Regions from separate parts of the Streptomyces sp. NPDC034037 genome, predicted to be linked through region 2. Evidence: riboswitches for the same ligand, from Rfam matches in the RefSeq annotation. Region 2 holds a riboswitch; the other holds the start of a gene.

Region 1 (3,400 bases), on a different contig from region 2:
GCGCGCGACGAGCGGCCCGTGGTCGCCGAGCGGGACACCAAGTCGGTCAGTGTCGAGGACACGTACGACGTGGACATCCACGACAGAGTGCGGGTCAGGGGAGAAGTGGCGCGGCTGGCCGACCGGTGCGTGCAGAGGCTGCGGGCGGCGGGGCACTCGGGGCGGACCATCGTGCTGAAGGTGCGGCGCTTCGACTTCTCGACGCTGACCCGGTCCGAGACGCTGCGGGGTCCCACCGACGACCCCGCAGTGGTGCGGGAGGCCGCGGCGCGGCTGCTGGAGTCCGTGGACACCACGGGCGGGGTGCGGTTGCTCGGGGTAGGGGTCACGGGGCTCGCGGACTACACGCAGGAGGACCTCTTCGCCCAGGCGCAGGCCCAGGCGCAGGCCGCGGAGGCGGAGGTCTCGGCGGTGGAGGGTCCGGAGGGTGCTCCGCCGACGGGGGCGGCGGGGGAGGCCGTGCCGAGGGCTCCGCTGGGCCCGGCTGACAGTGCGGACGCGCAGGAGTCGCCGGTGCCCGCCGAGCGGCGGTGGGCGGCCGGGCACGACGTGCGGCACACCGAGTACGGCTACGGGTGGGTCCAGGGCAGCGGGCTCGGCCGGGTGACCGTACGTTTCGAGACACCCGGATCGGCGCCGGGGCGGGTGCGGACGTTCCGGACGGATGATCCGAAATTGCGCCCCGCGGAGCCTTTGCCGCTGGTCGGAGCGGGATCCTGCGGGGAGGAGGTGGAAGCGGCGGAGGCGGGGTGAGGCCCGGTGCCTCAGGTGGGGTCGGAGCCCGCGATGTGCCCGAAGTCGTGGTCGGGGGGTGGCGGGTGGGGGAGCGTGGTGTCCAGGCCGTAGTGGTGGTAGAGCTGGAGCTCCTGGGCGGGGGAGAGATGGCGGCCCACGCCGAAGTCCGGGGCGTCCTTGATCAGGTCGCGGTCGAAGGGGATGCGCAGGGTGCCGTCGTCGACCAGTTCGCTCGGCTCCAGGGGGACGAAGGCGTCGCGGCTGAAGAGGCCCGTGCGTATGGCCGCCCACTCCGGTTCGCCGGTGGCGTCGTCGAGATAGATCTCGTCGATCGTGCCGATCTTGGCCCCGTTGCGGTCGAACGCCTTGCGGCCGATCAGATTCCGCGGATCGATGTCGGTCTGCACGGGCCCTCCAGCTGTCGCGGGGTCTGGGATATGGGCATAACTCGTCTTTGTCCGCTCGTACTCACTACGAAAGAGCACTTCGGGGCGGGCGGCCACTCGAGGGAATGCCTGTGACCCTCGCTGGTAGGCTGACGAATGGCTGCTGACCCCGTGCGGGAGAGCTCTCCGGGTCACGATCGCCGGAGGCGCCGAAGGAGCAAATCCTCCCCGGAATCTCTCAGGCACCTGTACCGCACGGACGAGGTCACTCTGGAAAGCAGGGCGGGCGTACGGGCGGGCACGTCCCACACCCTTCCTCACCGACGGTGAAAGCCGGGACGGTGCCTTCACGGGCGCGCCCCGGTGAAGCTCTCAGGTTGAGATGACAGAGGGGGAGGCCGTCCGGGTACCCGCGCCGTGGTACCCCTCGTAGGTCGCGCAGACCAGGAGGCCTCCGCAATGACTGCCACCAATCGCATCCCCCTCTCCGAACTCGAACAGGGCATCCCCTTCGAGCAGCGGCACATAGGGCCCGATGCGGAAGCGCGGGCGAAGATGCTCGCCCAGGTCGGGTACGGCTCGCTCGACGAGCTGACGGCCGCCGCGGTGCCGGATGTGATCAAGAACGCCGAGGCGCTGAAGCTGCCCGGGGCCCGTACCGAGGCCGAGGTCCTCGCCGAGCTGCGCTCCCTCGCGGACCGCAACCAGGTGCTCGACTCGATGATCGGGCTCGGGTACTACGGCACCTTCACGCCGCCGGTGATCCTGCGGAACGTGATGGAGAACCCCGCCTGGTACACCGCGTACACGCCGTACCAGCCGGAGATCTCCCAGGGCCGGCTTGAGGCGCTGCTGAACTTCCAGACCATGGTCGCCGAGCTGACCGGCCTGCCCACCTCCGGGGCCTCGCTGCTCGACGAGGGCACGGCCGCCGCCGAGGCCATGGCCCTGTCCCGGCGCATGGGCAAGGTCAAGGACGGCGTCTTCCTCGTCGACGCCGACACCCTGCCGCAGACCATCGCCGTCATCCAGACGCGTGCCGAGCCCACCGGCGTCGAGATCGTCGTCACGGATCTGAGCACCGGCATCCCGGCCGAGGTCGCCGAGCGCGGTGTCGTCGGCGTACTGGTGCAGTACCCGGGCGCCTCCGGTGTCGTACGCGACATCAAGCCGCTGATCGACGAGGCGCACGAGCTGGGTGCCGTCGTCACCGTCGCCGCCGACCTGCTCGCCCTGACACTGCTCACCTCGCCCGGTGAGCTGGGCGCGGACATCGCGGTCGGCACGACGCAGCGCTTCGGTGTGCCGATGGGATTCGGCGGCCCGCACGCCGGTTACATGGCGGTGCGCGAGAAGTTCGCCCGCAGCCTGCCCGGGCGGCTCGTCGGCGTCTCCGTCGACGCCGACGGCAACAAGGCGTACCGGCTGGCGCTGCAGACCCGTGAGCAGCACATCCGCCGCGAGAAGGCCACCAGCAACATCTGTACCGCTCAGGTGCTGCTCGCGGTCATGGCCGGAATGTACGCGGTCTACCACGGCCCGGACGGGCTGAAGTCCATCGCGCGGCGCACCCACCGCTACGCGACGCTGCTCGCCGCCGGCCTCAAGGAGGGCGGGGTCGAGGTCGTCCACGGCGCGTACTTCGACACGCTGACCCTGCGCGCGCCCGGCCAGGCCGAGCACTTCGTCACCGCCGCCCGTGAGAGTGGCGTCAACATCCACCGCGTCGACGCCGACCACGTCTCGCTCGCCTGCGACGAGACCACCACCCGCCAGCAACTGGCCGCGGTCTGGAGCGCCTTCGGCGTCGAGGCCGACGTCGACGCGCTGGACGCCACCGTCTCGGACACGCTCCCCCAAGGCCTGCTCCGCACCGACGAGTACCTCGCGCACCCGGTCTTCCACCAGTACCGCTCCGAGACCTCGATGCTGCGCTACCTGCGCAAGCTGGCCGACCGCGACTACGCGCTCGACCGCGGCATGATCCCGCTGGGCTCCTGCACCATGAAGCTCAACGCGACCACCGAGATGGAGCCGGTCACCTGGCCCGAGTTCGGGCAGCTGCACCCCTTCGCGCCCGCCCAGCAGGCGCAGGGCTACCTCACGCTCATCCGTGAGCTGGAGGAGCGCCTCGCCGAGGTGACCGGGTACGACAAGGTCTCGCTCCAGCCCAACGCCGGGTCGCAGGGCGAGCTGGCGGGCCTGCTGGCCGTGCGCGGCTACCACCGGGCCAACGGCGACGACCAGCGCACCGTCTGCCTCATCCCGTCCTCCGCGCA
Region 2 (3,400 bases):
TAGCTGCCGGAGAACTCGGTGTACTCGTCCGCGGAGAGCAGGTCCTTCGGCTCCTCCGCGATCCGGACCTTGAAGAGCCAACCGCCCTCGAAGGGAGCCGAGTTCACCAGCGACGGGTCGTCCACGACGTCCTGGTTGGCCTCGACGACCTCGCCGCTCACCGGCGAGTACAGGTCGCTGACGGACTTGGTCGACTCCAGCTCGCCGCAGGTCTCGCCCGCGGTCACCGTCTCACCGACCTCGGGAAGCTGCACGAAGACGACGTCACCGAGCGCGTTGGCCGCGTGCTCCGTGATGCCCACCGTCGACACGCCCTCTTCGGCGTCCGACAGCCACTCGTGCTCCTTGCTGTAGCGGAGCTGCTGGGGGTTGCTCATGACCTGAATTCTCCTGTACGCGGGTGGGTGCTGCGGAACGGGAAAGGTGTGCGGGGGGTCACTTCCGGCGCTTGTAGAACGGCAGCGCCACGACCTCGTACGGCTCGTGCGTACCGCGGATGTCCACGCCCACGCCGGGCGTGCCCGGGGCGGCGTGCTCCGCGTCGACGTACGCCATCGCGATCGGCTTGCCCAGCGTCGGGGAGGGGGCGCCGGAGGTGACCTCGCCGATGACCTGGCCGTCCGCGACGACGGAGAAGCCCGCGCGCGGCACGCGGCGGCCTTCGGCGACCAGGCCGACCAGCTTGCGCGGCGGGGCGCTCTCGGCGCGCTCGGCGGCGGCCGCGAGCGCCGCGCGGCCCACGAAGGTGTCGGCCTGCGAGGTCTTGTCGAACTTCACCACCCGGCCGAGACCGGCGTCGAAGGGCGTGAGGGCGGCGGTCAGCTCGTGCCCGTACAGCGGCATGCCCGCCTCCAGGCGCAGCGTGTCGCGGCAGGAGAGGCCGGCCGGCACCATGCCGGCGGGCGTGCCCGCCTCCATCAGCGCGTTCCACAGCTTCTCCGCGTCACCGGGGGCGACGAAGAGCTCGAAACCGTCCTCGCCGGTGTAGCCCGTGCGGGCGATCAGGGCGGGGACGCCCGCGACGGTGCCGGGCAGGCCCGCGTAGTACTTCAGGCCGTCCAGGTCGGCGTCGGTCACCGACTTCAGGATGCCGGGGGACTCGGGGCCCTGGACGGCGAGCAGCGCGTAGGCGTCGCGGTCGTCGCGGACCTCGGCGTCGAAGCCCTCGGCGCGGGCGTTCAGCGCGTCGAGCACGACCTGGGCGTTGGAGGCGTTGGCGACGACCAGGTACTCGCTCTCGCCGAGGCGGTAGACGATCAGGTCGTCGAGGATGCCGCCGTCCTCGGCGCAGATCATGGTGTAGCGGGCGCGGCCGACACCCACCGAGCCGATGTTGCCGACCAGCGAGAAGTTCAGCAGGTCGACGGCCTCGGGGCCGGTGACGGTGATCTCGCCCATGTGGGAGAGGTCGAAGAGGCCGGCCTTGGTGCGCACGGCGTTGTGCTCGTCGCGCTCGCTGCCGTAGCGCAGCGGCATGTCCCAGCCCGCGAAGTCGGTCATGGTCGCGCCGAGCGCACGATGCACGGCATCGAGGGCGGTGAGGCGGGGGGCAGTGCTCATGAGGGAACTCCCAGGGCATGACGGGCGAGGTCGATCCTCCCCATCTGTCATCGGAACCTGAGAGGTTCGCCGCGAGCGTCCCGACATGCGGGACGGACGGCTTGCACCTTGGGTGGAGCCGGCATGCCGGCTCGCTTTTCAGATGTGCCTCGCCCGCGCGGTACGGGGCCTGAGAGATTCAAGGGAGGGACTTGCTCCTTCGGCGCCCCGGGCCCATGCGTGCTGGTCCGGGAACTCTCCCGCGCGGATTCAAACGGCCGGTATGGAGTTGGCGCGCACATCATTGCACGCGGCGGGGGCCAGGGGGACTGGTGGTCCGGCCGCGTGGGGTCCGGCGCGGGCTCCGGAAATTTCCCTTGTGCCGCATTACCTTCTCTTTACACTTGCCGGGGAAAGCAGTACGTGACCGCTATGGGGAGGCCGATCACGGTGCGCAGCAGGACGAGCGTCCACGCCATGACCACGGGGATGGCGCTGCCGAAGCAGGCTGCCGCCCCGGCCCGGGAGGGCTGCGGCCCGCTGCCCGTGCCCGTCGTCCGGGACCTGCGGCAGCGGGCCGGGCACAGCCCCCACCGCCTCACCTTCGACGAGGGCGACCTGGTCGTCGTCTCCGGGCTGCCCGGCGGCGGGAAGTCCACGCTGATGCGCCAGGCCGTCACGGGCCCCCGCGTCGACTCCCAGGACACCCGCGACGCGTGGGCCGCCCGCATGCCCGCCCCGCTGCCGTACGCGCTCTACCGCCCCCTGGTCCGCCTCGCGCACTACGCGGGCCTGCGCCGCGTCCTGCGGTCCGGCGCCGGCGTCGTCGTGCACGACTGCGGCACCCAGCCCTGGGTGCGCCGCTGGCTGGCCCGCGAGGCCGCCCGACGGGGCAGGACACTGCATCTGCTCCTGCTCGACGTGCCGGCCGACACCGCCCTCCAGGGCCAGCGCGAGCGCGGCCGGGGCGTGTCCCGGTACGCCTTCGCGCGCCACCGCAGGACGGTCGGCCGGCTGGTCGGCGCCGCCGAGCGGGGCGACCTGCCGCGCGGCTGCGGGTCGGCGGTGCTCCTGGACCGGGCGGCGGCACAGGTGCTGCGGGCCGTCTCCTTCGACGGCCGGGGGATCGCCTTCGACCGCTGAGGGCGGCCGACGTTAGGGTTCAGCCGCAGGCTAAGCGGTCGCGAGCAGGGGTTGGACAGATGAACTTTCCGGCGCAGGCACACGCCCATCCGTACGGGGGATGGCCGGGCAACGAACTGGAAGAGGTCCTCGCGGCCTGCCTCGGCGCCCCCGTCCCGGCGGGCGGCCGCATCGTGGAGGTCCTCGGCCGCAGCCACCTCTGGGTCCCGCTGCCGAACGGCGGCGGCCCCGACAGCCGCACCCTGGACCTGCCCACGCTGGAGATCGACGGCCAGGCCTACGTCCCCGTCTTCACCTCCGAGCAGCAGTTCCGCCAGGCCCTCGGCGACGCGGCGGACCGCATGGGCTGCACGGTGGCGCCCGCCGTGGAGTTCGCCCGGGGCCTGCCACCGCAGCTGGGCATCGCCCTGAACCCCGAGGGCACCGTCGGCGTCCCCCTGCCGCCGGCCGCCGTGGCCGAGCTGTGCCGGGCGGGGCGCACCCCGCTGGACGGGCCGACCACCGGCGGCCGGGTCCGCCTCTTCGAGCCGGACTGGCAGGAGGACCCGGTGGACTTCCTCGCCGCCGCCGCCGGGGAGTTCGAGGCGACGGGCGTCGTCCTCACCGCCCGCCGCTGCTTGGCCGCCGTCGAGACGGACGAGCCGACCCTGTTCGTCGGCGTCGAACTGGCCACCTGGGAGGGTCCGGCCCGCGAGCTGCCGATGGAGGCGCTCGGCCG

What was found. Region 2 has a riboswitch for glycine ahead of gcvT (glycine cleavage system aminomethyltransferase GcvT). Riboswitches for the same ligand answer to the same signal wherever they lie in the genome.
Region 1: it holds a riboswitch for glycine, as region 2 does, so the genes downstream of both, gcvP (aminomethyl-transferring glycine dehydrogenase) here and gcvT (glycine cleavage system aminomethyltransferase GcvT) in region 2, are expected to answer to the same signal.

Annotation. Positions count from the first base shown of each region.
Region 1 covers NZ_JBVISC010000003.1:1,007,987-1,011,386, reverse strand. The annotation lists gene ACZ516_RS15100 (DNA polymerase IV) at 1-753, shown strand, start outside; gene ACZ516_RS15095 (PRC-barrel domain-containing protein) at 765-1,142, opposite strand; glycine riboswitch at 1,286-1,385, shown strand; gene gcvP (aminomethyl-transferring glycine dehydrogenase) at 1,581-3,400, shown strand, end outside.
Region 2 covers NZ_JBVISC010000006.1:86,822-90,221, reverse strand. The annotation lists gene gcvH (glycine cleavage system protein GcvH) at 1-377, opposite strand, end outside; gene gcvT (glycine cleavage system aminomethyltransferase GcvT) at 436-1,560, opposite strand; glycine riboswitch at 1,595-1,708, opposite strand; glycine riboswitch at 1,709-1,812, opposite strand; gene ACZ516_RS21660 (AAA family ATPase) at 1,972-2,682, shown strand; gene ACZ516_RS21655 (enhanced serine sensitivity protein SseB) at 2,742-3,400, shown strand, end outside.